Regions from separate parts of the Erwinia sp. TECH1 genome, predicted to be linked through region 1. Evidence: predicted binding sites of a transcription regulator. Region 1 holds the regulator's gene; each other region holds the start of a gene.

Region 1 (7,703 bases):
TGTCGTTTTGCCTGGTGCTGACCATGAATCTGATGACCATCCTGCTCTCTTTTGGCGGCCTGGCGCTGGCGTGGATCTATCCGTTTATGAAGCGCTACACCCATCTGCCGCAGGTGGTGCTGGGCGCGGCGTTTGGCTGGGCCATTCCGATGGGCTGGGCGGCGGTCAGCGAAACGGTGCCGCTGGCCTGTTGGCTGCTGTTTTTCGCCAATATTTGTTGGACGGTCGCTTACGACACGCAGTATGCGATGGTGGACAGGGATGACGATTTAAAAATCGGCGTCAAATCCACCGCCATCCTGTTTGGCCGTTTTGATAAGCTGATTATCGGCCTGTTGCAGCTGGCCACGCTGGGGCTGATGGCCGCCATCGGCTGGCTGACGCAGCTGGGGGCGCCTTTTTACTGCTCGCTGCTGGCGGCGGCGGCGCTGTTTATTTATCAGCAAAAGCTGATTAGCGCTCGCGAACGTGATGCCTGCTTTCGTGGCTTTCTGAATAACAACTATGTGGGGCTGATCCTGTTTGTCGGCATCGCTTTGAGCTGTGCGCCGTTTTCTGGCTGATCGACAGCCAATAAAAAAGGCCGGTGTGATGCTCACGCCGGCCTTTTTTTATCTCTTACCTACTCGTACGTCAGCGCGCTTTCAATGGTCATCCGCACTTCCTGACTGATCAGATCGGCCAGCAGCTGATAGACCTTATGCGTTCTTTCATAGTGCGCATCGCCGGTATCGCTGATATAGCCTTCATCACGCAGCGTCAGCACCAACGTCGAGAACACCGCCTTATCGAAGAATTCCGGCGCGTTGATGCCGTGCAGCACCGACAGGCGCTGCGCCATGGTGCGGCTCTCTTTCTCCAGCGTACCGCGGTTGATCGACGGATTGGCGCTGAGGATAGAAAAGGTGATGGCGTAGCGCTGTAGCGTCTCCCGCACACCGGCCGCCAGCAGCTGTAGCGTATGGAAACGGGCAGGGCTGAGTCGTAGCGTTTGCGTCTGCTCGTCGGCGGTCAACAAACCCTGACGCGCCATTTCGCTGACAAGCGGATCCAGCACGCCCGGCAGCTCGTCTTTTTCCCAGTGCAGGAACAGCTCGCTTTTCAGCATAGGATAGATCACGCTGACCTGGCGCAGCAGCTCGGCGCGCGTCAGCTCCTGATGCTGCATCAAAATTACCGCAATCACCGACGGCATCACCAGCATGTGGTGAACGTTGTTGCGGTAATAGGTCATCAGCACCGCCTGCTCGCGCGGCAGCACGATGATCTCGCCGATATTATCCTGCTCGATCTCGAACTTGTTCATGCTGAGCGCATGATCCAGGAGCGCTTCCGGCGTCATGTCCGGCACGGTGGCGTCCGGCGAATAAGGCACGTTGCGCAGCAGCTGAATATAGCAGTCCAGCTGTTCCACCAGCTGCTCACGGGTTAGCGAACGCTGACGGGAAGCCAGCAGCGCGGTAACGCACAGGTTCATGGCGTTGGCCGCGCCCGCGTTATTGATCCGCACCATGACGCGCTGGGCGATATCGTTGACCGCTGGCGTCAGCCAGGCCGGACGCTGGGATTCGATCGGATCGATAGCGTCGCGCCATTCCGGCACGTGCTTGTTCAGGTAAGCCACCAGCGGCAGCGGTTCACCGAAGTTGACGTAGCCCTGGCCCAGATTGCGCAGCTTGCGCAGCCCGCGCACCATCTGCATAAAGCCTTCTTTTTCTTTGGTCGCGCCGCGCAGCTCTTTGGCATAGGTGCCAACTTCCATGACGTGCTCGTAGCCGATGTAAATCGGCACCAGCGTAATCGGGCGGTTGCCGCCGCGCAGCATCGCCTGAATGGTCATCGACAGCGTGCCGGTTTTCGGATCGAGCAGGCGTCCGGTACGGGAACGGCCGCCTTCCACAAAGTACTCCACGGAATAGCCACGGGTGAACAGCTCGCCCAGGTATTCGCGGAAAACGGTGGAGTAGAGCTTGTTGCCCTTAAACGTGCGGCGAATAAAGAACGCGCCCAGGCGACGGAAAATCGGGCCGGCCGGCCAGAAGTTCAGGTTGATGCCCGCAGCGATATGCGGCGGCACCAGGCCCTGGTGATAAAGCACGTAGGAGAGCAGCAGGTAATCCATATGGCTGCGGTGGCACGGCACGTAAACGATTTCATGGCCGTCCTGCGCCAGCTGACGCACGCGCTCGCCGCCGTTGACGTTGATGCCCTGATAGAGCTTGCTCCACGTCCAGCCCATGATCCTGTCGGTCAGACGGATTGCCTCGTAGGAGAAATCCGCGGCAACTTCTTCCATCAGCTCAATGGCGTTCTGCTGCGCCTTCTCATGGGAGATTTTCTTACTGCGCGCTTCGTCCTCTACGGCCTTGGCGATAGCCTTGGACTGTAAGAGCTTGTTGAACAGATCCTGACGCACAGGCAGACGCGGGCCGACTGCGGCAAGGCGCTGACGGGCAAAGTGCATTCTGGCCACGCGCGCCAGCTTCTGGGCGATGGTTTTATCGGTGCCGTGCTCGGTTGCCATACGGCGCAGCGACACCATCGGCGAGAAACGCACAAAGCTGTCGCGGCCCAGCCACAGGACGGCGATAAATTTCTGAATGCCGTTCAGCACGCGCAGATGCGGCTGGCTTTCGCCCTGAACTTCACGCCCCGGCGCCCGACCAAACATAATCGAGACGGGCACCATCTGCACGTCCAGCAGCGGGTTGCTGCGATGGAGATCCAGATAGTCGTGAAACGTCTTTACGGATTCCGGATTGGCCGCGTAATAAGGAAATACGCGCGGGCCATCATGAATAAAGACGTAGCGGGGCAGCAGCGTGCCGTCGATCTCCAGCGGGTCTAAAGGATCGGGCAGATCCTCTTTGCGACACTGCTCACGCAGCGCCAGCAAATCGGCCTTTGAATCGTATGGCAGCACATACATAATAGGACGCGACGTATCCAGCCCCAGCTCAACGACCGGCTCGGCAGGGATCGCTTTACTTTTTACCAGCATTTTTACCGGTAAATTCAATAATTTGTAATATAAGTTACGCCAACCTGACATAGACAACATAAAGCCTCTTGTTAGCAAAGCGCCGCAAGCATACCAGAATCCTTGCATGAGATCTGTGGTGTTGCAAAATGTGCGCTACCCTGACATTGACGCTAAACAGAACAAAGGGTTCCCTGATTATGGCAAATAACGCCTCGGGTTTAACGCGGATCATTAAAGCTGCGGGGTATTCCTGGAAAGGATTACGGGCGGCCTGGCAACACGAGGCGGCTTTCCGCCAGGAAGTGGTTGCGGCGGTAGTGGCGATTATTATCGCCTGCTGGCTGGACGTGACGCCTTTGGCCAGAGTCATGCTGATTGGCTCCGTCGCGCTGGTGGTGATTGTGGAAATCCTCAACAGCGCGATAGAAGCCGTGGTCGACAGGCTGGGCAATGAGTTCCACGAGCTTTCCGGGCGCGCCAAAGATATGGGCTCAGCTGCCGTGCTGTTAGCTATTCTGTTAGCGGTTTTTGTCTGGCTGTCGATTCTGCTTTCTCACCAGCCGCCGGGCTAAATAGCTATCACCATGGTTTTTTATCCGGCTTGAGGTTTTCATTGACGAAATACCTGTATATACTCACAGTCGACTGTATAAACAACCAGGGGGCGGGATGAAAGCACTAACGGCAAGGCAGCAGCAGGTCTATGACCTGATTCGCCAGCATATTAACCAGACCGGCATGCCGCCGACGCGGGCAGAGATTGCCGCTCAGCTCGGCTTCCGCTCCCCGAATGCGGCTGAAGAACACCTGAAGGCGCTGGCGCGTAAAGGCGTTATCGAGATCGTTTCCGGCGCATCACGCGGTATCCGCCTGATGATGGAAGAAGTCGATGGCCTGCCGCTGATTGGCCGCGTGGCGGCAGGCGAACCGCTGCTGGCGGAACAGCATATCGAAGGCCATTACCAGGTCGATCCCGATCTGTTTAAGCCGGGCGCGGATTTCCTGCTGCGCGTTAGCGGCATGTCGATGAAGGATATCGGCATTATGGATGGCGACCTGCTGGCGGTTCATAAAACCCAGGACGTGCGCAATGGCCAGGTCGTGGTAGCGCGTATTGATGATGAAGTCACCGTCAAGCGCCTGAAAAAGCAGGGCAACATTGTGCAGCTGCTGCCGGAAAACAGCGAGTTCCAGCCGATTGTGGTGGATCTGCGTGAGCATACCTTCTCTATCGAAGGGCTTGCCGTCGGCGTGATCCGCAACGGTAGCTGGCTGTAATAGCCAGACGCCGTGCCGCCTCTGCGTCGTTGCGATGACGCAGAGGCTTGCTTCTACCGGCGGGCGTATCGCCTACGGCTTTTATTTCGCACCTCTCATATTGTCTGAATCCTTCTGCTGTCTGCCCCTGCCATATTGTCTGACCGTGCCTTCGGTTGTTGTCTGCGCCTGGCATATTGTCTGACCGTGCCTGAATGTCTCCTGTGGAGCGCAAGCCATCGTAGTTCTGTCCGACATATATCGATGCCCGCTCCTGTTCGTATTTAGCGTTTATTGTCTTTTCGTATCCCACGCTGATATTTACTGCCTGTTGGTATTCCGCATTGGCGTTTATTGTGTGTTGGCATTCCGTATGGGCAGTTACTCTCTGTTTGCATCCGTCTTTTCCCGAACCCCGCCGATCGAACTGGAAAAATCGCCTCAGCGCTTCTGTTCTCCCGCTTCTTAAGTATCCGAGCCCGCGCGATTTTTGCTGCCCGGCCCGTGCCGCTTCGCTTTTTTTTAGAAAAATACGCCGCCTCGCCGTGCAAACCTGCCATCTTCTACTACAATTATCTGTACGTTAAGCATTTGGGCAGCGTTTTATGTTGCTGTCAGCGGTTTTGCTGTAACGATAAGCTGTTATCACCTAAGGTTAAGGAGAAACAAGATGAATAAAGACGAAGCCGGCGGTAACTGGAAACAGTTAAAAGGTAAATTTAAAGAAAAATGGGGCAAGCTAACCGATGACGACATGACCGTCGTAGAAGGTAAACGCGATCAGCTGGTCGGTAAAATTCAGGAACGTTATGGCTACACCAAAGACCAGGCTGAGAAAGAGCTGGGCGACTGGGAAACCAGCAATAACCATCGTTTCTGATAAGATAGCCTCCGGAAAGGCTGACTGGCACTGCCAGGGCCGATTCTCCGGATAGCCTTCTAAAGCAAGGGCAGCGCTTCTGGCGCTGCCCTTGTTGTTTTGTCTGGCGCGATCCCGCCGCTTAAATTATTCTGATGGTTGACCGTTTCAACGACCGCGCTTTTTTGTCCCAAGCGTATGATCGTGCTGGCACGCATCCTGATGCTGGCAGGCTTCCACCTCAACGCAGCTTTGGCACAATCCGTGCGCTTCAATCACGCTGTTGGTCAGCGCAAAGCCCGCTGCCCGCGACAAGGACTTCAGAATATCCTGCACGCCTTCCGCATGTTGCTCCGCTACGCCGCCGCAGCGGTCGCAGATCAGCATCGCCGAGGTATGCGCAGGCTCTTCGAAATGATGGCAGACGACATAGCTGTTGGTGGACTCCACGCGATGCACGAATCCCTGCTCCAGCAGAAAGTCCAATGCCCGATAGATAGTGGGCGGTTTGGCCTGCGGTTCGCTGGCGCGCAGCAGATCCAGCAGGTCGTACGCGCTGATCGCGCCGTGGTGCTGGCTCATCAGCCGCAGCACCTCCAGACGCTGAGGCGTCAGCCTGACGTTGCGCTGCTGACAGATAGCTTCCGCCTGCGACAGAATATTTTCAGGACTGTTAATGTTCATAGATCTCCCCAGGCTGGCTTAGCACGTTATATTATCACAGCGCCGATAAAAACGCCGCGCTTCCGGCTTCCCGCCTGAGCGTCTCCCTTCATCGCTATGCCCGCAAAAAATTTCAGTCAAATCCGAAGAGCGGAAGCTCACCTTTGTCATCAACTGCGTTGTACCATTCATTACTAAAGAAGACCGTCAATAACGGTTGCACTCTGAAATGTTTTGGCTACATTTACTTAAATATTTGTAAACCTTTCCACAGCAGACGTTGAAAACACGGCTTATTTTCAAGCCAGCTAGCAGATTAAAAGCCGTGCAATGAGCAGAAAAGCCCCGGTAATTTGACTTAGTTCAGGCTAATGACTTAGCACCGTTCGGCCCATTATACGGACAATCACACTTGTCGCGCTTCAGGCGCTGTCTCCTTTGTTGAAGGGTTAGAAGTAAATGGTCAAAAAATTTAAGCTGAACAGATTCACCCGACCGGTTGTATTTCCCGTGCTGTTTCTGGCTCCGCTAAGCGCTCTGGCCGCTGGCAACTACTACGACGCTCGCAACGATGCGATGGGTGGCACGGGCGTAGCCTCTTCAACCTATGGCACGGCGGTGCTGGCTAACCCGGCGCTGATGACGAAAGCCCAGCCGGAAGACGATGTCAGTATTATTCTTCCGGCCGCTGGCGCGCAGCTGACGGATAAGCACAAGCTCATCGATAAAGTGGATGACCTGAGCGACAGCGTTGACCGCTATCAGGACATTGCCGAGCAGGATCCCATCAGCCTGAATTATCCACGCGTGCGGGCGGCGGCCGGCGATCTGGCGAGCCAGCTGCGCGGCATCAAGGGCAACAAAGCCTGGGCTACGGCAGGCGCGGCCGTGGCGGTGACCGTGCCGAACGAAGTGCTGCCTTTTGCCTTTGTGGCGAAAGCTTACGGTACGGCGCACGTGACGGCGAACGTCAGCCAGGGCGATATCGACTATTTGCAGCGCATTGCCGACGGCACCGATTTTCCACGGCCGGGCGCGCAGGACTCGCTGACCTCGTCAGCGCTGGGACGCGGCGCCATAGTTTATGACTACGGCGTTGCCGTGGCGCATGAGTTCAATATTGCCGGTCATCCGGTTTCGTTTGGCATCACGCCGAAGATCCAGAAGACTTATCTCTATAACTATAGCGCCTCCGTTTATAACTACGACAAGTCGGATTTCACCAAAGGGCGCTATAAAAATTCCAATACCGGTTTCAACATGGATGCCGGTGCGGCGACCGATCTGAACGATAACTGGACGCTGGGCGTCAGCGCGCAGAACCTGATTGCCCGCGATATCGATACCCGCGAAGTGAACGGCTACAAGGATACTTACCAGATCCGCCCGGTAGTGACGCCTGGCGTCTCTTATCATACCGAGCGGCTGACGGCGGCGCTGGATGTGGACGCCACGCCGACCAAACGGTTTAAAACGGTGGAAGACAGCCAGTATGCAGGCGTGGGCGCGGAGTATCGCGTACTGGACTGGCTACAGCTGCGTGCAGGTTATCGTGCGGATATGAAGTCTAACGATACCAACGTGGTCACCGCCGGTTTTGGCGTGTCGCCGTTTAACAAGGTGCATCTGGACCTGGCCGGAATGCGGGGCAATGACAATACCTGGGGCGCGGTAGCCCAGCTTAACTTCACGTTCTGATTTCTCTCAGGGGCGCATCACCGTGCGCCCTTACAGCCCGTTTAGCGATTGCGGGCAGTCATGCTATCATTGCGCACATTATCGTCATTTGTTAATCAGAGTCTTTGCGCTTTATGACCCAAAATTTACCTGCCCACCGTTTTTCCGTTGCGCCAATGCTGGACTGGACCGACCGCCACTGCCGCTACTTTCACCGTCAGCTGAGCCGTCAGGCGCTGCTTTACACTGAGATGGTGACCACCG
Region 2 (7,703 bases), 2.3 Mb from region 1:
CCATATTGATAACTGCGCCCATCAGCAGGCCGCCAGCGCTGCCGCCCATGGCATAGAGCTTTTCCGGGTTACCATAGCCTTTTTCCACCAGCGTATTGGTCACGTCGATAAAATCATGAAAGGTATTGAGCTTGTTCAGCAATTTGCCATCTTCGTACCACTGCTGGCCCAGCTCGCCGCCGCCGCGAATGTGCGCCAGCGCGAAGACGAAGCCGCGATCCAACAGGCTCAGGCGGCTGGAGCTGAAGTCCGCATCCATACAGCTGCCGTAAGAGCCATAGCCGTAAACCAGCATCGGGCTTTTACCAGGTCGATAGTGCTGTCGATGATAGACCAGCGAAACGGGCACTTCGACACCGTCACGGGCCTTGATCCAGTGATGTTCGCTGCGGTAGTCGTTGGCGTCAAAACCCTTAACTTCCATCTGCTTGAGGATTTTCCGCTCGCCGCTGTCCATATCCAGCTCGAACAGCGTATCCGGCGTGGTCATTGAGGAGTAGCCATAGCGCAGCTTGCTGGTATTCGCCGTGGGATTGACGGAAAGCCAGGTGACATAGGCCGGATCGTCAAAAGCGATACCGTAATCTTCTCCGCTCTGCCAGTTAATCTGCCGCAGGCTGGTCAGGCCGCGCTGACGCTCTTCCACCACCAGCCAGTCGCGAAACAGCGCAAAATCCTCCAGCATAACGTGATCGCGCGGCGCAATCAGCGTTTGCCATTTTTCCTCTTTCACATGATCGGTGAGATACAGGCCGAAATTTTTGCCTTCGCGGTTGGATCGCACGTAAAAATGGTGATCGTAATGATCCAGGCTGTATTCGTGATCCTTACGGCGCGGGCAGAAAATTTGCGGCTGTGCATCGGCAAATTCGGCGTCCAGCAGCCGGATTTCGCTGGTAGTGGTGCTATTGAGCACAATCAGAATAAAGTGCTCGGACATCGTTTTATGCAGGCTGACGTAAAAAGTCTCATCCTGCTCTTCATAGACCAGTTCGTCATCCCGCTGTGGGGTGCCCAGCCGGTGACGCCATACCTGCCAGGGCAGCAGCGTCTGTTTATCCTTCAGCACATAGTAAAAAGTGCGGCTGTCGCTGGCCCAGACGAAGCTGGAAGAGACGTGATCCAACACCTCCGGATACCAGTTGCCGGTTTTAAGGTTGCGGAAGCGGATGCCGTACTGACGGCGCGACAGAAAATCCTCCGCCAGCGCCATCACTTCATTGTTTGGGCTGATGCCGAGGCCGCCCAGCGTATAAAATTCGCTGTGGGCGGCGCGCTGGTTGCCGTCAACGAGCACCTCCCACTCTTCCGGCGTGGCGGTTTCTTCCGGCTGGCGGGTGTAGACGGCATATTCGTTGCCCTCATCATAGCGTCGCTGGTAGCGATAGCCGTTTTTGACATAGGGAACGGAACTGTCGCGCTGCGGCACGCGATCGACCATCTCTTTCAGTAATTTTTCCTGCAGCGCCTGCTGCGTCTGCATTACGGCCTGCCCGTAGTCGTTTTCCGCATGCAGGTAGTCCAGCACGGCCGTATCTTCACGCTTGTCGTCACGCAGCCAATAGTAATTGTCTATGCGCGTCTCGCCGTGCGCGCTCATCTCGTAAGGTATTTTTTTAGCGACTGGTGGTTTTATCATTTGCTGCCCCGCTGAATCAGTTATACAGAGTAAGGGTGGCAGCTACGGCGGTGATTGCCAAGCGCAGCGCGTTGACAAGAGTTGATAAACAACGTTAAAAAAGCTTTCCGGGCCGGGTAAGGCGCCCGGAAAGAGTCAGGCGACCAGCTTTTGCTTCTCCTGCTGGATATCTTTCGCCATGCTCTCGCGGACGTCCTGCGGAATTTTCAGCTCGTCGCCCAGCGCCTGCAGATAGCTGCGCTCCATAAAGTGATCGACATCAATGACCAGATTACTGAGGAAGTAGAGTTCCAGCGCTTCCTCTTCGTTTTTCACATCCTGCGCCAGCATTTTAGGATCCAGCGGCATATCGATAGCGCGCTGCAACAGCTGCTCGCCTTCCGCGCCCAGCCCCGTCTGATGAATATGCTCATTGATGGCCTTACGTTCTTCGCCGTCAATATGCCCGTCGCTTTTTGCCGCAAACACCAGCGCCTGCACCAGCCGCTCCGCGCGTCTGTCCACTGCGGTGGCCTGCTGCCCAAACTGCGGCTCTTCACGATGCGTTTCGCTGACGCGCTGCTTGTACTTGTTCCAGAGCAGCGCGCCCGCCGCCGCGCTGCCGCCAATAATCAGCGCGTTTTTACCGTATTTGCTCAGCAGGTTACGGGAAGATTTATTGGCGATCAGCAGCCCGGCCAGGCCGCCTAAAGCGCCCGGCGCCAGCATTTTACTCAGGCCCTCGCCGCCGCCCTTGCCTTTCCCTAACACGGTTTGAATTTGTTGCAGCCAGTTAGTCATATGCTCTCCTTATTGTAAAAAAACCAGCATAGAGCGGCTAACGTCAGGAAGCGTCAAGTCAGGCAAAGCCTGGAAAACCTTTAGCGCGCTGATGAGGCTGGCGAATCGGCACAGGTCGCTATACTTGTCAGCAGGCGAGAGTCAAAAGGTCGGACCGTTTACCGGCTCTCTGTCCATTTTTTTGCTATTGAGCTTTAAGGGGAACAGGATGCGTTTTCAACATAATCCACTTTTTATTAATACGGTTTTACTGAGCGGCACAACGGAAGAGAAAATTATCGCCGCCGCTCAGGCTGGCTTCAGCCAGCTGGAATTGTGGCGGCAGGATGTGGACCCGGCTGAAGGTACGCCTCAGGCTGTAGCCAGCCTGCTTGAGGAACAGCGGCTTGCCCTGACGGATTACCAGGTGCTGCTGGATTTTGACGGCGCACCGGACGATCAGCGCGAGGAAAAACGCCGCGACGCGCTGAAAATGATGGAGACAGCGGCGGCGCTGGGCGCCACCACCCTGCTGACGCCAGCCTCTACGCAAAAAGAGTGTATCGCCGGGCGTGAAGAAGAGGATATTCGCTGGCTGGCGCAGGAAGCGGGAAAGCGTGGGCTGCGGGTCGCCTTTGAGGCGATGGCATGGAGCACCCATATCAATACTACGGCCGCCGCCTGGCAGCTGGTACAGCGTATTAACGAGCCTAATCTGGGCCTGGTCGTGGATGCCTTCCATATTTTTGTACGCAACCGAACCGTGGCCGACTTAAACGGCATCCCGATGGACAAAATTTTCCTGGTACAGCTTTCCGATTTAGCCACGCTGCCTTCCGGCAGCGAACTGGTGGAAACGGCAAGGCACCATCGGCTGTTGCCGGGCCAGGGCAACTTCCCGCTCTATACGCTGCTGGACTATCTGGAAGCGGAAGGCTACAGCGGGCCGGTTGGGCTGGAAGTCTTTAATGATGAGATTAAACAGCGCTCGCCTTCCGATGCGGCGAAAGAAGCCATGCACGCGCTGAAACGCTGCTGTGCGCAGGCGACAATCGCCTGAACCTGAAAAGCTGTGGTCTGTAAACGCTAAACAGAAAGATAAAAAGCCTGTCCGAGGACAGGCTGCTACTGATAACGCCCTCTTATCAGGGCATCTGGTAGCGACAGGGCTGGTAAACAAGCCACAACGTCACATACTACAGACGAGACCGCCTCAGGCTGCTTTAATGCGCCCCGCTTTGGGCTTCTTCTCTTCCGCATCGGCATCGGCATCCTCAGCGGTTAACGCAGCGACTGACGCAACGGGACGGGAGGACTCCGCTTCCGGCATTTTGCTGGTACGCAGGATATGCTGCACGGCATCTTTGTTTTCCGACAGGAACATCCCCAACGCCTCGCGCTGATTTTCATCCATATCCAATGGCGCAGCGCTCAGCCAGTCGCAGAACACTTCGGCCATATCCAGCATTTTGTCATAAGCGTCGGCTTCTTTCTTACTGGCGAAAGTCATCTTTTCCTCACCTTTTCTGACGACAACATATTTGATTTCAACAGCCATAGTGCCCACCTCGTTTAACTGTATTTTTATACAGTATATCAGGCCGGGAATTTTTCTCAAGCCCGGAAATCGGATGAAGACGCAATCGTTTTCGTTTATACTGCGCCCGCATTTTTTCCTCTAATCAGGTAGAGATTTATGACAACTCTTGGTACTGCGCTGCGTCCTGCGGCAACGCGTGTAATGCTGCTTGGCTCTGGCGAGCTGGGTAAAGAAGTGGCGCTGGAATGTCAGCGTCTGGGCGTTGAAGTCATTGCGGTGGATCGCTATGCCGATGCACCGGCGATGCATGTCGCCCATCGCAGTCACGTAATCAATATGCTGGATGGCGAGGCGCTGAAAGCGCTGGTGGCGCAGGAGCGTCCGGACTATATCGTGCCGGAAATCGAAGCCATCGCTACCGATATGCTGATTGAGCTGGAAAAACAGGGGCAGCGCGTGGTGCCGACGGCTCGCGCCGCTCGTCTGACCATGAACCGCGAAGGTATCCGCCGCCTGGCTGCAGAAGAGCTGGCGCTGCCGACCTCTTCTTATCGCTTTGCCGACAACGTGGCGGACTTTAATCAGGCCGCGCAGGAAATTGGCTTTCCCTGCATCGTGAAGCCGGTCATGAGCTCTTCCGGCAAGGGGCAAAGTTTTATCCGCGAGGCCGCAGGGCTTGCTGCCGCATGGGGATATGCCCAACAGGGCGGACGCGCCGGTGCAGGCCGGGTGATAGTGGAAGGCGTAGTGAAGTTCGATTTTGAGATCACGCTGCTGACCGTCAGCGCTGCCGACGGGATCCACTTCTGTGCGCCGATTGGCCACCGCCAGGAAGATGGCGACTACCGCGAATCCTGGCAGCCGCAGCAGATGAGCGAGCTGGCTTTACAGCGCGCGCAGCAGATTGCCGAGAAAGTGGTTATCGCACTGGGCGGGCACGGGCTGTTTGGCGTGGAGCTGTTCGTTTGCGGGGATGAAGTGGTGTTTAGCGAGGTTTCCCCTCGCCCGCACGACACCGGCATGGTAACGCTGATTTCTCAGGATCTTTCGGAATTTGCGCTGCATGTCCGCGCTTTTCTTGGCCTGCCCGTTGGCGGCATCCGCCAGTATGGCCCGGCGGCCTCGGCGGTGATCCTGCCGGAACTGAGCAGCGATAACGTGCAGTTCGCCAATCTGGATACGGTACTTGGCGCGGGCTTGCAGCTTCGTCTGTTCGGCAAGCCGGAAGTTCAGGGCAAACGTCGCATGGGCGTTGCGCTGGCAACCGGTGACGATATTGATGAGGCCGTGCAGCGTGCTGTCGCCTGCGCCGCTGGCGTAAAAGTCAGCGGTTGACGCCGTGCGCGCTACTGCATAATTAGCGTAAAATCTGCGGCTGATGCTGCCCCGCTTCTGCGCTGCTGGCGTAAAAGTCAGCGGTTGACGCTGTGCGCGCTTCTGCATCGTTAGCGTAAAATCAGCGGCTGATGCGCTCCCGCCTCTGTAAAGCTGGCGGCCGGCGCTGTACCCGCCTCAGCAAAAAGGATGGCCGCCAGCCATCCTTTTTTAGTTTTACGCTCTGAACGGCATTAGCGCGCGCCTGCTACCGCCTCTTTAGCCAGCTGCGTAATGCGATCGTAATCCCCTGCTTCCAGCGCATCCGCCGGCACCAGCCACGAACCGCCGATGCACAGCACGCTTTTCAGCGCCAGATAGTCCCGGTAGTTGGCCGGAGAGATGCCGCCGGTCGGACAGAAGCGAACCTGTGGGAAAGGTCCGCTGATGGCCTGGAGCGCTTTCACGCCGCCGTTGGCTTCCGCCGGGAAAAATTTAAACTCGCGCAGGCCGTGATCCATGCCGGCCATCAGCTCAGATACGGTACTGATCCCCGGAATTAGCGGGATTGGCCCTTCCACGGCAGCCTGTAGCAGCGGCTCGGTGATGCCGGGACTGATAACAAATTTCGCGCCCGCCTGGGTCACTTCCCGCAGCTGCTGCACGTTCAGCACCGTGCCCGCGCCGACGATGGCTTCAGGCACTTCTGCGATCATCGCTTTTATCGCATCCATTGCGCAGGCCGTTCTCAAGGTTACCTCAAGCACTTTCACCCCGCCCGCGACCAGCGCTTTCGCCATCGGCACCGCATGTTCCAGCTTGTTGACTACGATGACCGGTACGACCGGCCCGGTGGTAAGAATTTTTTCAGCGCTTGTTTCCCAGTTACTCATCGTCCTGCTTCTCCTGTCAGGCCTGCCTGCTTCAATAAGGCGGGCAAAAACGACGCGCGCGGCGTCCGAAAAGTGATCGTCTGCTACCATACAGGATTATGAGCGGGTGCGTCCATGCGCCAAAGATATTTTTGAAACTGCGGTTCAATTTTTTACAGGCCGACGCCAGGCGTAAAAAAACCCGCCGAAGCGGGTTAGTCGAGCGTTTTATTCGAACTCGTTCCAGGAACGGCCGTCGCGGGTAATCATCGCGACTGAGGCAACCGGCCCCCAGGTCCCGGCCTGATACGGTTTAGGCGCTTCGTTATCGGCCGCCCAGGCTTCCATGATGGAATCGACCCACTTCCAGGCCTCTTCCACCTCGTCGCGACGTACAAACAGCGCCTGGATGCCGCGCATCGTCTCCAGCAGCAGACGCTCGTAGGCGTCGGCCAGGTGCGACTGGTTAAAGGTTTCCGAGAAGCTTAGATCCAGTTTGGTGGTTTGCAGATTGTGCTTGTGATCCAGCCCCGGTACTTTATTCAGGATCTGGATATCCACCCCTTCATCCGGCTGCAGACGAATGGTCAGCTTGTTCTGCGGCAGTTCCTGCCAGGAATCTTTAAACAGATTCAGCGCCGGGTTTTTAAAATAAACCACGACTTCCGAACACTTGGTCGGCAGACGCTTGCCGGTACGCAGGTAGAACGGCACGCCAGCCCAGCGCCAGTCGTCGATATCGACACGAATAGAGACGAAGGTTTCGGTATTGCTGGATTTGTTGGCGTCTTCTTCCTCAAGATAGCCAGGGACTTTTTTGCCCTGCACAAAGCCGGAGGTGTACTGTCCGCGCACGGTTTTATCGCGCACGTTAGTGTGGTCGATACGGCGCAGCGAGCGCAGCACTTTGACTTTTTCATCGCGGATACGGTCAGCGGTCAGATCGGCCGGCGGCGACATCGCAATCATGGTCAGAACCTGTAACAGGTGGTTCTGGATCATATCGCGCATCTGGCCCGCTTTATCGAAGTAACCCCAGCGTCCTTCGATACCCACCTCTTCCGCCACGGTAATCTGCACGTGATCGATGGTGCGGTTATCCCAGTTAGAGGCAAACAGCGAGTTGGCGAAGCGCAGCGCCAGCAGGTTCAGTACCGTCTCTTTTCCCAAATAATGGTCGATACGGAAAACCTGGTTCTCTTCGAAGTATTCGCCCACCTGATCGTTGATCTCGCGCGAGGTTTCCAGCGAGGTGCCCAGCGGCTTCTCCATCACGACGCGTGCAGGCTGCGTGTTCAGTTTAGCGGTGCCCAGACCTTTACAGATGGCGCCGAACGTTCCCGGTGGCATAGCAAAGTAGTTGATGGTGACGCGCTTTTTCTGGTCAAGCATTTTGCCCAGTTTGGTAAAGTGGGCCGCGTCATTAACGTCCAGATTACAGAAGTCGAGTCGGCTGCTCAGCTTATCCCAAAGCGCCTCGTCGATGGTTTCCTTCATAAAGGTTTCCAGCGCTTCACGAACGACTTTGGTATAAGCCGCTTTATCCCATTCCGCGCGGCCCACGCCAATAATGCGTGAC
Region 3 (7,703 bases), 1.6 Mb from region 1:
AATCAGCCAGCGTACAGCGTTGCCAGGAGGCGATGTGCATCCGGCGTGGCGCCTCCGCTACGGCGATCGCGACGTTTTTGTTAAATGTAACGGCCGTGAAATGCTCGATCTTTTTACCTGGGAAGCCGATCAGCTGCAGCTTTTGAAGCGCACCGGCACCATCCGCGTGCCGGATGTCTACGGCGTAGGTTACGATCGGGACGTCAGCTTTTTACTGCTGGAGTATCTTCCCCTTTCGCCGCTCCATGCGCAAAGCGCCCATCAGCTTGGCCAACAGCTGGCGCGCCTTCACCAGTGGAGCGATCAGCCGCAGTTCGGCCTGGATTTCGATAACAATATCAAAACGTCGCCGCAGCCTAACAGCTGGCTCAAGCGCTGGTCGGTCTTTTTTGCCGAGCAGCGTATCGGCTGGCAGCTTCAGCTCGCGGCGGAAAAAGGCGTACAGTATGGCGATATCGATCTGATTGTGCGCTGCGCCAGGGAGCTGCTCGACTCGCATCACCCTCAGCCTTCGCTGCTGCACGGCGATCTCTGGCCGGCAAACTGCGCGACGGCGGCTGAAGGGCCCTGCGTGTTCGATCCGGCCTGTTACTGGGGCGACAGAGAGTGCGATCTGGCGATGCTTCCGTGGTTTCCGGCGCTGCCGCAGGAGATTATGGAAGGCTATGAGTCGGTATGGCCGCTGCCTCGCGATTACCAGCAGCGCCAGCCGGTTTATCAGCTCTACTATCTGCTTAATCGGGCAAACGTCTTTGGCGGCGAATGGCTGAAGGAAGCCCAGCGGGCGGTCGGCGCCCTGCTGGACCAGGCGGAGGCGGGCAAACAATTTGCCCGTCCGGCGTAGGGCCGTCAGCTGATAAAGCCTGCCAGCTTAAGCACAAAATAGCCCGCAACGGCTATCAGGATGGGCAACACGTACAGCGGAAAAAACTGCAGAAAAATGGTGTGGCGCGGCACCACGATTTTTTCTTCCAGCTGCTGGCGGCTGCGCCCTTCTTCACCTTTCGCTTTTTCCAGGATCATCTGATCCTCAATGCCTTCACGCAGATGCCGGGACTGTCGCCACATTCTGGCGCCGGAGGCCTGTAGCGCCAGCCCGACGAAAATCAGTATATAGATTAGCCAGAACAGCCAGTTGCCGCCCTGGTTAAAATCCGGCACCGGTGAATTATGCCAAAAGGCGTTTAAAAAGCCGGTATTGAAGCGGATCATATCGATCATCACGTGAGAAAAATCCTGCATTACCGCATTGATCCCTTCGCGCTTTTCACGACTCACTTCCAAAAAACGCATCAGTGAAACCAGCGTGGAAATCAGCGCCGGAATAAAGATAATCCAGCCGGCGATCCGCTTTAGTATCGCGACTCTTCCAGCCTGTTGATAAGTCATGCTTTCTCCTGTCCTTATGCTGTGAGGGCTGTAAGTTTACCCTCGCCAGGCAAAATGTGCCTGAAAAAAGTGTGCCCGTAAGCGGAAAGGCAAATTAACGCGCGCAATGCTCTGGCTGTTAACTTCATGTTAAGGTGTCAGAAAACTGCTAACGGAGCCGCATTATGTCTTATTCACGTCCAGTGCTAGCCGCAATTTTTGATATGGATGGATTACTAATTGATTCCGAGCCACTATGGGAACGCGCGGAGCTGGACGTTTTCGCTACGCTGGATGTCGATCTTTCCCGCAGAAGCGAGATGCCGGATACGGTAGGCCTGCGCATCGATCAGGTTGTGCGCATGTGGTATGAAACGCTGCCCTGGATCGGGCCATCGCAGGAGGAAGTCACGCAGCGTATACTTACCCGCGCGCTGACGTTAATCGAGGAGACGCGGCCGCTGCTGCCCGGCGTGGAGCTGGCGCTGAAACTGTGCCAGGCGGAAGGGCTGAAAATTGGGCTGGCTTCCGCCTCGCCGCTTTTTATGCAGGAAAAGGTGCTGGCGATGTTCGGCCTGCGTCACTATTTTGAAGTGCTGGCCTCGGCAGAATCGCTGCCGTACAGCAAACCGCATCCGCAGGTCTATCTGGACGCGGCCACCCGTCTCGGCATCGATCCGCTTAACTGCGTTACGCTGGAAGACTCCGTTAACGGTATGATTGCGACCAAAGCCGCAAGGATGCGCTCAATCGTGGTGCCTGCGGCCGTTTATGCCGACGATGCGCGCTGGGCGCTGGCCGACGTCAAACTGGCCTCGCTCACCGAGCTGGGCAGCAGGCATCTGCTTGGCAAGTAACATCAGTGTCCGCTTTCCGCCCTGCCGTAAACTGGCCGGGCGGTACGGCTTCTTTAAGCAGAATGAAATGCTGACCCTGCTGCTTCCCGTCAGCTGAATGTTAACAGGCAGATACAGCCTTTCGCTATTTTCTACCCGGCAATGAAATCTGTAATCGGTGGAAGACCTTTGCGCGTCCAGCCCCTTAATCAAGAGTATTGATGCCATTACGGCGCTTAACCGCTTATACTAACTGGAACCGCTACGTTTTCTTATCCATGCTCAACGCGCAGACGTAAAGGAAATATTAACCTTTCGTTACAGCGTCACATATTTATTCTACTGTATATATCCCCTATACTGGATGCATTGACAGTTCAGTTACCGAGCGTTTTCCATGACGGCCGAAGGCCACGTTATTTTTGCTATCGCCAGCGCGATTTTTGCCAAGCGCGCCGACCTGACGCCCGTTCTTGGTGATGGCGACTGGTGGCACGTTATTCCCGCCACGCTGCTTACCTGCCTGCTGCCGGATATCGATCACCCGCGCTCTACCCTTGGTCAGCGTTTTCGCTGGCTGTCGCAGCCCATTGCACGCGCCTTTGGGCATCGGGGCTTTACCCACAGCCTGCTGGCCGTAATCGGTGGCGTGGCGCTGCTTCAGCTAAAACTGCCGCAGGAATGGGTGCTGCCTGCCGATGTCTTTCAGGGCATGGTGCTGGGCTACCTCAGCCATATTGTCGCCGATATGCTTACGCCTGCCGGCGTGCCGCTGCTGTGGCCCTGCCGCTGGCGTTTTCGCCTGCCGCTGCTGCACAGCCGCAACGGCAACCAGATGGAGCGAATGCTCTGCCTGACGCTGGTTGCGCTGGCGCTATGGTTCCCGACCGGGTCGCCCTCTTTTGGTGCGGCAAGCTGGCCCCTGCAGATGATCGATCAGGTGCAAAACAGCGTTACGCGTTTTATAAATCACCAGGTAGCGCAATAAGTCACCGATATCGTTCAATAAATTATAAACTATTCCTTTTGATTATATGGGCGTCTCTCCGCGAGCTGCTACCATCGCCCCCAACGCGTATCCGATGCGCAATAAAAATAGCTCACTGACGAGGCCGCTGATGCCTCGTCAAAAAAGGAGATCTGGGGATGAATTTTCCATTAATTGCAAACCTGGCGGCGTTTATTCTGCTGCTGGGGCTACTGGCTAAAAGCGGCAACGCCAGCTGGAGCCTGGCGAAAAAAGTGCTGCTGGGCCTGGTTGTAGGCGTGCTGTTTGGGCTGATCCTGCACACTATTTACGGTGCCGATAACCCGGTGTTGAAAGAATCCATTAGCTGGTTCAACGTTGTCGGCAACGGCTACGTACAGCTGTTGCAGATGATCGTCATGCCGCTGGTGTTCGCTTCGATTCTCAGCGCCGTCGCCCGTCTGCATAACGCGTCGTCGCTGGGCAAAATCAGCGTGCTGACTATCGGCGTGCTGCTGTTCACTACGGCGATTTCCGCGCTGGTGGGCGTTTTTGTTACCTGGCTTTTTGGGCTCAACGCCAGCGGCCTGGTGCAGGGCGTGCAGGAAACCGCGCGCCTGTCTGCGCTACAGTCTAACTATATCGGTAAAGTGGCCGACCTTTCCGCGCCGCAGCTGCTGCTCTCTTTCGTGCCGAAAAATCCTTTCGCCGATCTGACCGGGGCCAATCCGACCTCTATTATCAGCGTGGTGATTTTTGCCGCTTTCCTGGGCGTCGCCGCCCTGCATTTACTGCGTGACGACAAACCGAAAGGCGAGCGTGTGCTGGCCGCCATCGACGTGCTTCAGGCATGGGTGATGAAGCTGGTGCGTCTGATTATGAAGCTGACGCCTTACGGCGTAATGGCGCTGATGACCAAAGTGGTCGCCAGCTCTAACCTGGCGGATATCGTTAAGCTGGGCAGTTTTGTCATTGCATCTTATCTGGGCCTGGCGATTATGTTTGCGGTGCACGCGCTGCTGCTTTCCGTTAACGGCGTCAATCCCAGGCGTTTCTTCCGCAAGGTCTGGCCGGTTATCACTTTTGCTTTTACCAGCCGCTCCAGCGCGGCGACCATTCCGCTGAGCGTGGAAGCGCAAACCCGCCGCCTTGGCATTCCGGAATCGATCGCCAGCTTCTCAGCCTCTTTCGGCGCCACTATCGGCCAGAACGGCTGTGCCGGGCTGTACCCCACCATGCTGGCGGTGATGGTTGCGCCAACGGTAGGCATTAACCCGTTCGATCCGGTCTGGATCGCCACGCTGGTTGGCATCGTTACGCTAAGCTCTGCCGGCGTAGCGGGCGTGGGCGGCGGCGCGACCTTTGCCGCGCTGATCGTTCTGCCAACGCTGGGCCTGCCGGTCACGCTGGTGGCGCTGCTGATTTCGATCGAACCGCTGATCGATATGGGCCGCACCGCGCTTAACGTTAACGGTTCGATGACGGCAGGAATGCTGACCAGCCAGTGGCTGAAACAAACCGATAAATCTCTGCTGGACGCGGAAGCGGACAGCGAAGCCGAACTGGCGCATCGTTAAGCAAAACGTTGTTTATGCAACCTGTTCAGGGGCCGCTCAGCGGCCCTTTTTATTGTCTGCTAAACATAACCCTTCGGTTTCCGGGCGTACCTCGCGCACTGTTCTATAGTTAATGGTTAGAAACACACATCACAGGAGCAAGTGAGCATGTCGAAAGAAACCGATAACAAGGAAATCACCCATAATGCCCCGTTAACCGGGCCTGATTCCGCAAAGCCGGGAATGGATTCGCTGGCACCCGCCGATGGCTCGCATAAGCCGCTTTCTGAGCCAACGCCGCCCGGCAAGCAGCCTACTGCGCCCGGCAGCCTGAAAGCGCCCGAGACCAGTAACGCCAAGCTGGACGCGCTGGAAACCTTCCGTAAAGGCGGCGAGAATTTCCCGCTGACAACCAATCAGGGTACGCGCATCGCTGACGACCAGAACTCGCTGCGCGCCGGTACTCGTGGCCCAACGCTGCTGGAAGATTTTATCCTGCGCGAAAAGATCACCCATTTTGACCACGAGCGCATTCCTGAACGTATTGTCCATGCCCGTGGTTCAGCGGCGCACGGCTATTTCCAGCCCTATCGCGATATGAGCGATATCACCAAGGCGGATTTCCTGCGCGATCCTGAAAAGCAGACGCCGGTTTTCGTGCGTTTCTCTACCGTTCAGGGCGGCGCAGGCTCGGCGGATACCGTACGCGATATTCGCGGCTGGGCCACCAAGTTCTATACCGATGAAGGCGTTTTCGATTTAGTCGGCAACAATACGCCGGTGTTCTTTATTCAGGACGCGCACAAATTCCCGGACTTCGTGCATGCGGTAAAACCCGAGCCACACAATGAAATTCCACAGGGCCAGAGCGCGCACGACACCTTCTGGGATTACGTCTCGCTACAGCCGGAAACGCTGCATAACGTGATTTGGGCAATGTCCGATCGTGGCATTCCGCGCAGTTACCGCACGATGGAAGGCTTCGGCATTCACACCTTCCGCTTTATTAACGCCGAGGGCAAAGCGACCTTTGTGCGCTTCCACTGGAAACCGGTCGCGGGCAAAGCTTCGCTGCTGTGGGACGAATCACAAAAACTCACCGGCCGCGATCCCGATTTCCATCGCCGCGATCTGTGGGAAGCCATTGAGGCGGGCGACTATCCGGAATATGAGCTGGGCGTACAGCTGATCCCGGAAGAAGATGAATTCAAATTCGATTTTGACCTGCTGGATGCCACCAAGCTGATCCCGGAAGAGCTGGTGCCGGTGCAGCTGGTCGGTAAGATGGTGCTGAACCGCAATCCGGACAACTTCTTTGCCGAAACCGAGCAGGTTGCTTTCCATCCCGGCCACATCGTTCCCGGCCTGGATTTCACCAACGATCCGCTGTTACAGGGCCGTCTGTTCTCCTATACCGATACGCAGATCAGCCGTCTTGGCGGGCCTAACTTCCATGAAATTCCGATTAACCGTCCGACCTGCCCTTACCATAATTTCCAGCGTCAGGGGATGCACCGTACGGATATCGATACCAACCCGGCCAATTACGAGCCAAATTCCATCAACGATAACTGGCCGCGCGAAACGCCGCCGGCTCCGCATCGCGGTGGATTTGAAAGCTATCAGGAGCGTATTGAAGGCCACAAGGTGCGCGAGCGCAGCCCTTCCTTCGGCGAATACTACTCGCAGCCGCGCCTGTTCTGGAACAGCCAGACGCCTGTTGAGCAGCAGCACATTATTGACGCCTTCTCTTTTGAGCTGAGCAAGGTGGCTCGCGCCTATATCCGCGAGCGCGTCGTGGATCATCTGGTGCGTATCGACGTGTCGCTGGCTAACGGCGTGGCGGAGAATCTGGGCATCGCGCTGTCCGATGAGAAGATGCATACCGCGCCGCCGAAAGACGTTAACGGCCTGAAAAAAGATGCCAGCCTGAGCCTTTATGCCGTGCCAAGTGGCTCGATCAAAGGCCGCCAGGTGGCGCTGCTGATCAGCGACGGTGTGGTAGCGGCAGACGTGCTGGCAATCTTGCAGGAGCTGAAGGCGCAGGGCGTGCACGCCAAGCTGCTGGCGCGTCATATGGGCCAGGTTCGTGCCGACGACGGTTCTAATCTGCCTATCGACGCTACCTTTAGCGGCCTGCCGTCGTTGACCTTTGATGCGGTGATCGTGCCGGATGGCAATATCGACGCGCTGCTGCTCAGCGGCGACGCCCGTTACTTCCTGCTGGAAGCCTATAAGCATCTGAAGGTGATTGGCCTGAGCGGCGACGCCCGCCGCTTCAAATCGCAGTTCGGTCTGGGCGACAGCGAGCGTGAGGAAGGCGTCATCGAAGATGATAAAGCCGAAGGCGTGCTGATGAGCGAGTTCCTGGCCGCGATGGCCGCGCACCGCGTCTGGTCGCGCAGCCAGAAGGCGCTAAGCGTTCCGGCTTAATCCGCCGTTCGTTTGTTCACTGAAGGTGCAGCCGGTAGCGGCTGCGCCTTTTTATTTGGCATCTCCTGCCGATTAGCGCGCATAAAGCGCCTTTCGCCCGCGCCTTATCCGATCTCTACACTGTGGCACTGAACTTGCTTCTTCCTGATACCACTCGTTGTTCAGGAGAAGATCCATGAGAGTCGACACCCGCTATCGCTACCGCATTTTCGCCATGCTGTTTTTTATCGCGCTGATCAACTATATCGATCGCGGCGCCCTCTCCTTCGCGGCAAACGCCATTTCTGCGGAATTTCATTTCAGCAAAACGGAGCTGGGCGTGGTGCTGAGCTATTTCGGCTTTGGCTATCTGTTCGGCTCGCTCTGCGGCGGGTTTCTGGCCGATCGGCTGGGCACAAAAAAAGTCTGGCTGCTGGCGGGCGTGCTCTGGTCGCTGTTGGAGATCGCTACCGCCTGGGCGGGAGAGCTGGGCGTGGCGCTGTTTGGCGGCTCGGCCATTATGGGCTTTGCCGTAATGCGCATCCTGTTCGGCTTTGCCGAAGG
Region 4 (7,703 bases), 1.2 Mb from region 1:
CGCGCGTAGTAATCCTGAAGGTTATCAATTTGCTCCAGCAAAAGCGTGGTCCAGCTTCCGACAGCCTGACCCTGGATAACGGCGGGGCCAGCCTTAGTCAGCTTGTCCAGAATATCGCGGCGCAGTTTCTCCCGGATGGCCCGGCCCGAAGCGAACCCGGCCAGCTCACGCAGCCACAGAAATACGCCGCGCAGCACAAAACAGGAAAGCAGCAGAATAAATTGCGGAAGAAGCGCATCGCGAGAAAGATGATCAACGATCAGCCCTTGCAGCAGGGTAGCCAATAGCCAGGCCTGGTAAACAATAAGCAGCGCGCCGACCATGCCGATTAGCAGCGATAGTCTGAACCAGAAATTGCCGTAGATACGCTGTTTTTTTAGCCAGGAAAGGAGCTGTTGCTGTCGGAATTTATCCATGCTGTACCAATATGCCGCGCGTTGGGGCAGGTAAAATTGCAATGCCATGCCCTTAGTAAGGGTAATCGCGAGCAATGGTACAGCGCAGAAAATAAAAAGGCGACCTTAACAGGTCGCCTTTACCGAGATCGCATCAAAGCAGTAACGATTACTGAGATTCTTTAACTAAACCATCCAGATAGCGTTCCGCATCCAGCGCGGCCATACAGCCGGTGCCGGCAGAGGTAATCGCCTGACGATAGGTATGATCCATAACGTCACCTGCGGCGAACACGCCCGGAATGCTGGTTTGCGTTGCATTACCGTGCAGGCCTGACTGCACTTTGATGTAGCCGTTTTCCAGATCCAGCTGATCTTTAAAGATCGCCGTATTCGGGCTGTGGCCGATAGCAACAAACAGACCGGCAACGCTCAGTTCCTGCTGCGACTCGTCCAGCGTGGAGCGCAGGCGCAGCGAGCTGACGCCCATCTGATCGCCCATGACCTCGTCCAGCGTCTGGTTGGTATGCAGCACGATATTGCCGTTACGCACTTTTTCCATCAGGCGATCGATAAGGATTTTCTCTGCGCGGAAGCTGTCGCGACGGTGGATCAGATGCACTTCCGACGCAATATTCGCCAGATACAGCGCTTCTTCTACGGCCGTATTGCCGCCGCCGATCACGGCTACCTTCTGATTACGGTAGAAAAAGCCGTCACAGGTTGCGCAGGCTGAAACGCCGCGGCCTTTAAACGCTTCTTCAGAAGGCAGGCCAAGGTAGCGAGCGGAGGCGCCGGTAGCAATAATCAACGCATCTGCCGTGTATTCACCGCTGTCGCCGATCAAACGGAAAGGGCGATGCTGTAAATCAACGCTGTGAATATGCTCGAAGATAATTTCAGTATTAAATTTTACCGCATGTTCATGCATACGTTCCATCAGACCCGGACCGGTCAGATCGTGCGGGTCGCCGGGCCAGTTTTCCACATCCGTGGTGGTGGTCAGCTGGCCGCCTTTTTCAAGCCCGGTGATCAGCACGGGGTTGAGATTAGCGCGCGCTGCGTAAACAGCCGCCGTGTATCCAGCGGGGCCGGAACCTAAGATAAGTAATTTACTGTGTCTGGCCGTGCTCATGAGACCCTCATTATTTAGCTGCCAACTATGTTGCGATTGTAGGGAATTTAGGTCGGCAACAAAAGCGTTCTGCGATTTTGTTAGCGATGGTTGCAAAAGGTTTAACCGATTTCCCTTAGGGAGCAACGGCACCACTGCGCCAAAGCAGGGCGAAACGCGCTGTAAAATGGTGCAATGAGTAAATTTTTTCATTATAAAACAGTCATGCAGCGCAACATCTGGCATGTTGTACTGATTTTGGTTGTTTTACTTTGACAATCGGCTGTGCTTTTGCGAAAACAGTGGGGGAAGCAGAGGACATTTGAGCTTACAAGACAGATTTTTCCTGTTTTGGGACATCCGGCTCAATAAACTCAGTCTGTCATTGGTCATGACGCATGGTGTGGACAGACAACATGCGTCATACGGATGGGCGTGATAACACCGCAACAGGCTCCAGACTTCACTTAGAACAACCCTGCGATAATGATTTCGTTCAGGGTGTGGCAGGCAAAGGGAAGGCATTAAGAGAGACAATAATAATGGTAGACAATAAAAAACGGCCTGGAAAAGATCTCGACAGAATCGATCGTAATATCCTTAACGAACTGCAAAAGGATGGACGTATCTCTAACGTCGAGCTTTCCAAACGCGTAGGTTTATCACCTACACCATGCCTTGAGCGCGTTCGTCGTCTTGAAAGACAGGGGTTTATCCTTGGCTATACCGCCCAGCTGAATCCGCACTATCTGGATGCCTCGCTGCTGGTATTTGTTGAGATTACTCTGAATCGTGGCGCGCCCGACGTGTTTGAACAATTTAACGCCGCAGTGCAAAAACTTGAGGAAACTCAAGAGTGTCACCTCGTTTCAGGCGATTTCGACTACCTGTTGAAAACGCGCGTGCCGGATATGTCCGCCTACCGTAAATTGCTGGGTGAAACCCTGCTGCGCCTGCCTGGCGTAAACGATACGCGGACCTATGTGGTCATGGAAGAAGTGAAACAAAGTAACCGCTTAGTCATTAAGACGCGGTAACACAGGGCAGGTGCAAAACCTGATAGGTTTCGGTACACTCCTGTGAATTCATACAGTTTCAGCGTCGGGCCTGCCCGACGCTGTTGCCTCCATTGTTTACAGGCACCTGGAGAGTACTCTTGAGCCAGGAATATACAGAAGATAAAGATGTTTCCCTACAGTCGCTGAGCAGCGGTCGTCGCCTGCTTGAAGCGTTACTGATTGTTGTGGCGCTTTTTGCCGTCTATTTGATGGTGGCGCTGTTGAGCTTTAACCCCTCCGATCCCAGCTGGTCGCAAACTGCCTGGCATGAACCCATCCATAATTTGGGCGGCGGCATTGGCGCATGGCTGGCAGATACGCTGTTCTTCATTTTTGGCGTGATGGCCTACGCCATTCCTGCGGTTATCCTCGGACTATGCTGGATCACCTTCCGCCAGCGGCATTCGCAGGATTACATTGATTACTTTGCGGTGGCGCTGCGCCTGATCGGCGTACTGGCGCTCGTGGTCACATCATGCGGCCTGGCGGCGCTAAACGCTGACGATATCTGGTATTTTGCTTCCGGCGGCGTAATTGGCAGCCTGCTCAGCAATGCGATGGCGCCATGGTTTAACGCCGCAGGCGGCACCCTGACGCTGCTGTGCGTGTGGGCGGCCGGTCTGACGCTTTATACCGGCTGGTCCTGGCTGACCATCGCTGAAAAAATTGGCGCGGCTGTCATGGGCGTGCTGACTTTCGCCAGCGGGCGTTCGCGCAGTGACGAATACAGATATGATGATTATGACGATGAGCCGGATGAAAAACCGGTTCCGAAGCAGCGTGCCCGCTACGATGATGAAGACGATATCCTGCTGGCAGTGCCGGCAACGGCCGAAGAGGACGACAACGATCCGCTGCTGAGCAAGCCTGCGGCAGCCCCGACGGCAGCCGCTGCCGCTGCACAGACGGTTTCCACGGCAGCACCTGTGGCGCCGGTAGCGTCCGCAACTACAGCAACGCCGGCTTCCACGGTTACTGTAGCGCCCGGGAGCGCTCAGCAACAGGCCGAGCCTGCTGCACAGGTTTCCACGCCGTCAGCAGCGGCAGAGCCTGAACTTTATCGCTTCGAGATGCCGGCGGAAACGCCTGCGCCATCGGTTCCTGTCGCTGATGAAGATGATGCTCCCCGCATGGGCAACTGGCGGGAAGCGGATGCCTCACCTTTCGATTTCTCTACGACGCAGCCGGCTCAGCCGCAGCAGGTCGCACAGGATCTGGCCAGCGCGGCGCAATCTGCCGCCGCCTCCACGGCGTTTATGCCAGGCTTCAGCGCCACCAGCGAGGCGGCTCCGGCTAATCCGCAGGTCAAGCAGGGTATTGGCCCCGCTTTGCCGCGGCCGAATCCGGTTAAGCTGCCTACGCGTCGCGAGCTGGCTTCCTATGGTATTAAGCTGCCTTCGCAGCGTATAGCGGAAGAAAAAGCGAAAGAAGAGGAGCAGCGTCTTCAGGCTTCTGCGCCAACAGGGGCGGAAGAGCCGGGCCAGGATGAAAGCCATCTGCGCGACGCTTTTGCCGCTCAGCAGCAGGCGCGTTACGCTGAGCCTGATAGCGCAGCAAACAGCGCGCCTGTAGCAGAAAGCGCTGAGGAAGATGAAGAGGAAGCGCGTCATCAGGCCGAGCTTGCCCGTCAGTTTGCCGGACAGCAAAGCCAGCGTTATGGACAGCCGCAGCAAAGCGCACCTGCCTCCACGCTGGATACCGGTGGCGCATTTGATTTCTCGCCTAAAGAAGATTTGGTTGATGATGGCGCAGGCGAACCGCTGTTTACGCTGCCGCCTGAAAATCAACAGAGCAGGCCCGCTGCGCAGTGGCAGCAGCACAGCCAGCCTCAGGAACCTGTAAAACAGGCTGCACCAACGTGGCAGTCAGCCGCTCAGGAGCCCATACAGCCTGCCGCGACAGCATGGCAGCCAGCGGCCCAGGAGCCTGCACAACCGGCCGCGCCAGCGTGGCAGCCAGCGGCTCAGGAGCCTGCACAACCGGCCGCGCCAGCATGGCAGCCAGCGGCTCAGGAGCCTGCACAACCGGCCGCACCAGCGTGGCAGCCAGTGGCTCAGGAGCCTGCGCAACCGGCGGCGCCAGCGTGGCAGCCAGTGGCTCAGGAGCCTGCGCAACCGGCGGCGCCAGCGTGGCAGCCAGCGGCTCAGGAGCCTGTACAACCGGCGGCGCCAGCATGGCAGCCAGCCGCTCAGGAGCCCGTACAACCTGTCGCGCCAGCGTGGCAGCCAGCGGCTCAGGAGCCTGCACAACCGGCCGCACCAGCGTGGCAGCCAGCCGCTCAGGAACCTGTACGCCAGGCTGAACAAATCCAGCCGGAAGTCAAACCACAGGATAGCCTGTTCCATCCATTCCTGGTGCGTCATGAGCAGCCGCTTGAGAAACCAACCACGCCGCTGCCTACCCTGGATCTACTGACGGCACCGCCAGCGGAAGCCGAACCCGTCGATATGTTTGCTCTTGAGCAGACTGCCCGCCTGGTGGAAGCCCGCCTGGCCGACTATCGGGTTAAAGCCGAGGTGGTTGGTATCTCTCCAGGGCCGGTTATTACCCGCTTTGAACTGGATCTTGCGCCTGGCGTGAAGGCCGCGCGTATTTCCAATCTGTCGCGCGACCTGGCCCGCTCGCTTTCTGCCGTAGCGGTTCGTGTGGTGGAGGTGATCCCCGGCAAGCCTTACGTTGGACTGGAGCTGCCAAACAAGCATCGCCAGACCGTTTATATGCGTGAAGTGCTTGAATGCGATAAGTTCCGCGACAATCCGTCGCCGCTATCGGTGGTGTTAGGAAAAGATATCGCAGGCCAGCCGGTGGTGGCCGATCTGGCGAAAATGCCGCACCTGCTGGTCGCCGGTACAACTGGTTCCGGTAAGTCCGTTGGCGTTAACGCCATGATTATTAGCATGCTTTATAAAGCCACGCCGGAAGAAGTGCGCTTTATTATGATCGACCCGAAAATGCTTGAGCTGTCGGTCTATGAAGGCATCCCGCATCTGTTGACCGAAGTGGTCACGGATATGAAAGATGCCGCCAACGCGCTGCGCTGGAGCGTCGGCGAAATGGAGCGTCGCTATAAGCTGATGTCGGCGCTGGGCGTGCGTAACCTGGCGGGTTATAACGAAAAAGTTAAGCTGGCGGAAGAGATGGGGCGGCCTATTCCCGATCCGTTCTGGAAGCCGGGCGACAGTATGGAAACATCGCCGCCGATGCTCGAAAAACTACCTTACATCGTAGTACTGGTGGATGAGTTCGCCGATCTGATGATGGCCGTGGGTAAAAAGGTGGAGGAGCTGATTGCGCGTCTGGCGCAGAAAGCGCGTGCCGCCGGTATTCACCTGGTGCTGGCGACGCAGCGTCCGTCGGTGGATGTGATCACCGGCCTGATTAAGGCTAACATCCCAACCCGCATTGCGTTTACGGTTTCCAGCAAGATCGACTCGCGCACCATTCTTGATCAGGGTGGCGCGGAATCGCTGTTGGGCATGGGCGATATGCTTTATATGCCGCCGAACTCTTCAATGCCGGTGCGCGTACATGGCGCCTTTGTGCGGGATGAAGAAGTTCACGCCGTGGTACAAGACTGGAAGGCGCGTGGTCGTCCGCAATATATCGAAAGCATTACCGCTGGCGAAGAGAGCGAAAGCGCGTCGCTGGGGCTGGATGGCGATGAAGAGCTTGACCCGCTGTTCGACCAGGCGGTCGCCTTCGTGGTAGAAAAGCGTCGTGCGTCTATTTCCGGCGTGCAGCGGCAGTTCCGTATCGGTTACAACCGTGCAGCCCGTATCATTGAACAGATGGAGGCGCAAAGTATCGTGTCGCCGCCTGGCCATAACGGCAACCGCGAGGTGCTTTCGCCACCGCCGCACGAGATGTAATATTTTGTCAAAAGCAGCGGGTCGGTTATGCCGACCCGTTGAATTTCAGCGCTTTGTCCCCATCTCCGATCTATCGCAATCAGCTTATTCCCCTGTTGCTTTCTTTGCTGCCTGGCTACAGTTAAGCCTGCCCGCTAATCGGGATACAAAAGTTTCAATAAGGATGTCGTAAATGAAAAAACTCACTATCACATGCTGTCTGCTTGCTACTTTTGCCTCTGCCAGCGCTATGGCGGACGCTTCTTCCGACCTGCAGCTGCGTCTGGATAAAGTCACCAGTTTTCACGCCAGCTTCCAGCAAAAAGTCACCGACGGCAGCGGCCAGTCCGTGCAGGATGGCGAAGGCGAGCTGTGGGTTAAACGTCCCGATCTTTTCAACTGGCATATGACCGCGCCGGACGAAAGCATCCTGATCTCGGATGGCAAAACGCTGTGGTTCTATAATCCCTTTGTCGAGCAGGTCAGCGCGACATGGCTGAAAGACGCCACCAGCAATACGCCGTTTATGCTGATTGCCCGCAACCAGCGCAGCGACTGGAAGCAGTACAACATCAAACAGCTTGGCGATAACTTCGAGCTGACGCCAAAATCAGCCGATGGCAACCTGAAGCAGTTTACGATTAACGTCTCCGCCAGCGGCACCATCAATCAGTTCAGCGCCGTTGAACAGGACGGGCAGCGCAGCAGCTATACGCTGAAAAGCCAGCAGAACACTGCGGTCAGCCCCGACAAATTCCGTTTTACGCCGCCCAAGGGCGTGACGGTGGACGATCAACGTCAGTGAGGTCAGCGTGAGCACACTCTCTCTGGATTTCTCTCATAACGAGTTTCAGCCTCTGGCCGCGCGTATGCGGCCACGCACGCTGGCGGAATATATCGGTCAGCAGCATCTGCTGGCGACGGGGAAGCCGCTGCCGCGGGCCATTGAGGCAGGGCACCTGCACTCAATGATCCTTTGGGGGCCGCCAGGTACCGGCAAAACCACGCTGGCAGAAATCATTGGTCGCTACGGTCAGGCGGATGTCGAACGCATTTCTGCCGTCACTTCAGGCGTAAAAGAGATCCGTGAGGCTATTGAGCGTGCGCGGCAGAACCGCAATGCCGGACGTCGCACTATCCTGTTTGTCGATGAAGTGCATCGCTTTAATAAAAGCCAGCAGGACGCCTTTCTCCCGCATATTGAAGACGGCACTATTACCTTTATTGGCGCTACGACGGAAAACCCTTCTTTCGAGCTCAATTCCGCTCTGCTTTCCAGGGCGCGCGT

What was found. The regulator LexA, encoded in region 1, represses DNA repair genes until DNA is damaged. The targets are predictions, from matches to a motif close to TNCTGTATGTACATACAGNA.
Region 2: the regulator LexA is predicted to act here: its motif matches at 3,973-3,992, upstream of ACVWZ0_RS13245 (YebG family protein).
Region 3: the regulator LexA is predicted to act here: its motif matches at 2,563-2,582, upstream of ACVWZ0_RS09720 (metal-dependent hydrolase).
Region 4: the regulator LexA is predicted to act here: its motif matches at 2,585-2,604, upstream of ACVWZ0_RS08140 (DNA translocase FtsK 4TM domain-containing protein).

The regions. Positions count from the first base shown of each region.
Region 1 covers NZ_JBSRZK010000001.1:496,235-503,937, forward strand. Annotated here, with positions in the region: gene ubiA (4-hydroxybenzoate octaprenyltransferase) at 1-563, shown strand, start outside; gene plsB (glycerol-3-phosphate 1-O-acyltransferase PlsB) at 623-3,052, opposite strand; gene ACVWZ0_RS02185 (diacylglycerol kinase) at 3,181-3,555, shown strand; gene lexA (transcriptional repressor LexA) at 3,653-4,261, shown strand; gene ACVWZ0_RS02195 (CsbD family protein) at 4,911-5,120, shown strand; gene zur (zinc uptake transcriptional repressor Zur) at 5,268-5,783, opposite strand; gene ACVWZ0_RS02205 (conjugal transfer protein TraF) at 6,222-7,460, shown strand; gene dusA (tRNA dihydrouridine(20/20a) synthase DusA) at 7,574-7,703, shown strand, end outside.
Region 2 covers NZ_JBSRZK010000001.1:2,800,292-2,807,994, forward strand. Annotated here, with positions in the region: gene ACVWZ0_RS13230 (prolyl oligopeptidase family serine peptidase) at 1-1,636, opposite strand, end outside; gene ACVWZ0_RS13235 (tellurite resistance TerB family protein) at 1,775-2,419, opposite strand; gene ACVWZ0_RS13240 (sugar phosphate isomerase/epimerase family protein) at 2,628-3,458, shown strand; gene ACVWZ0_RS13245 (YebG family protein) at 3,612-3,956, opposite strand; gene purT (formate-dependent phosphoribosylglycinamide formyltransferase) at 4,095-5,273, shown strand; gene ACVWZ0_RS13255 (bifunctional 4-hydroxy-2-oxoglutarate aldolase/2-dehydro-3-deoxy-phosphogluconate aldolase) at 5,507-6,145, opposite strand; gene zwf (glucose-6-phosphate dehydrogenase) at 6,353-7,703, opposite strand, start outside.
Region 3 covers NZ_JBSRZK010000001.1:2,058,894-2,066,596, reverse strand. Annotated here, with positions in the region: gene ACVWZ0_RS09735 (fructosamine kinase family protein) at 1-844, shown strand, start outside; gene ACVWZ0_RS09730 (YniB family protein) at 850-1,389, opposite strand; gene hxpB (hexitol phosphatase HxpB) at 1,554-2,225, shown strand; gene ACVWZ0_RS09720 (metal-dependent hydrolase) at 2,602-3,192, shown strand; gene ACVWZ0_RS09715 (L-cystine transporter) at 3,351-4,748, shown strand; gene katE (catalase HPII) at 4,896-7,160, shown strand; gene ACVWZ0_RS09705 (MFS transporter) at 7,336-7,703, shown strand, end outside.
Region 4 covers NZ_JBSRZK010000001.1:1,726,108-1,733,810, forward strand. Annotated here, with positions in the region: gene cydD (heme ABC transporter permease/ATP-binding protein CydD) at 1-416, opposite strand, end outside; gene trxB (thioredoxin-disulfide reductase) at 565-1,530, opposite strand; gene lrp (leucine-responsive transcriptional regulator Lrp) at 2,052-2,546, shown strand; gene ACVWZ0_RS08140 (DNA translocase FtsK 4TM domain-containing protein) at 2,666-6,436, shown strand; gene lolA (outer membrane lipoprotein chaperone LolA) at 6,609-7,220, shown strand; gene ACVWZ0_RS08150 (replication-associated recombination protein A) at 7,228-7,703, shown strand, end outside.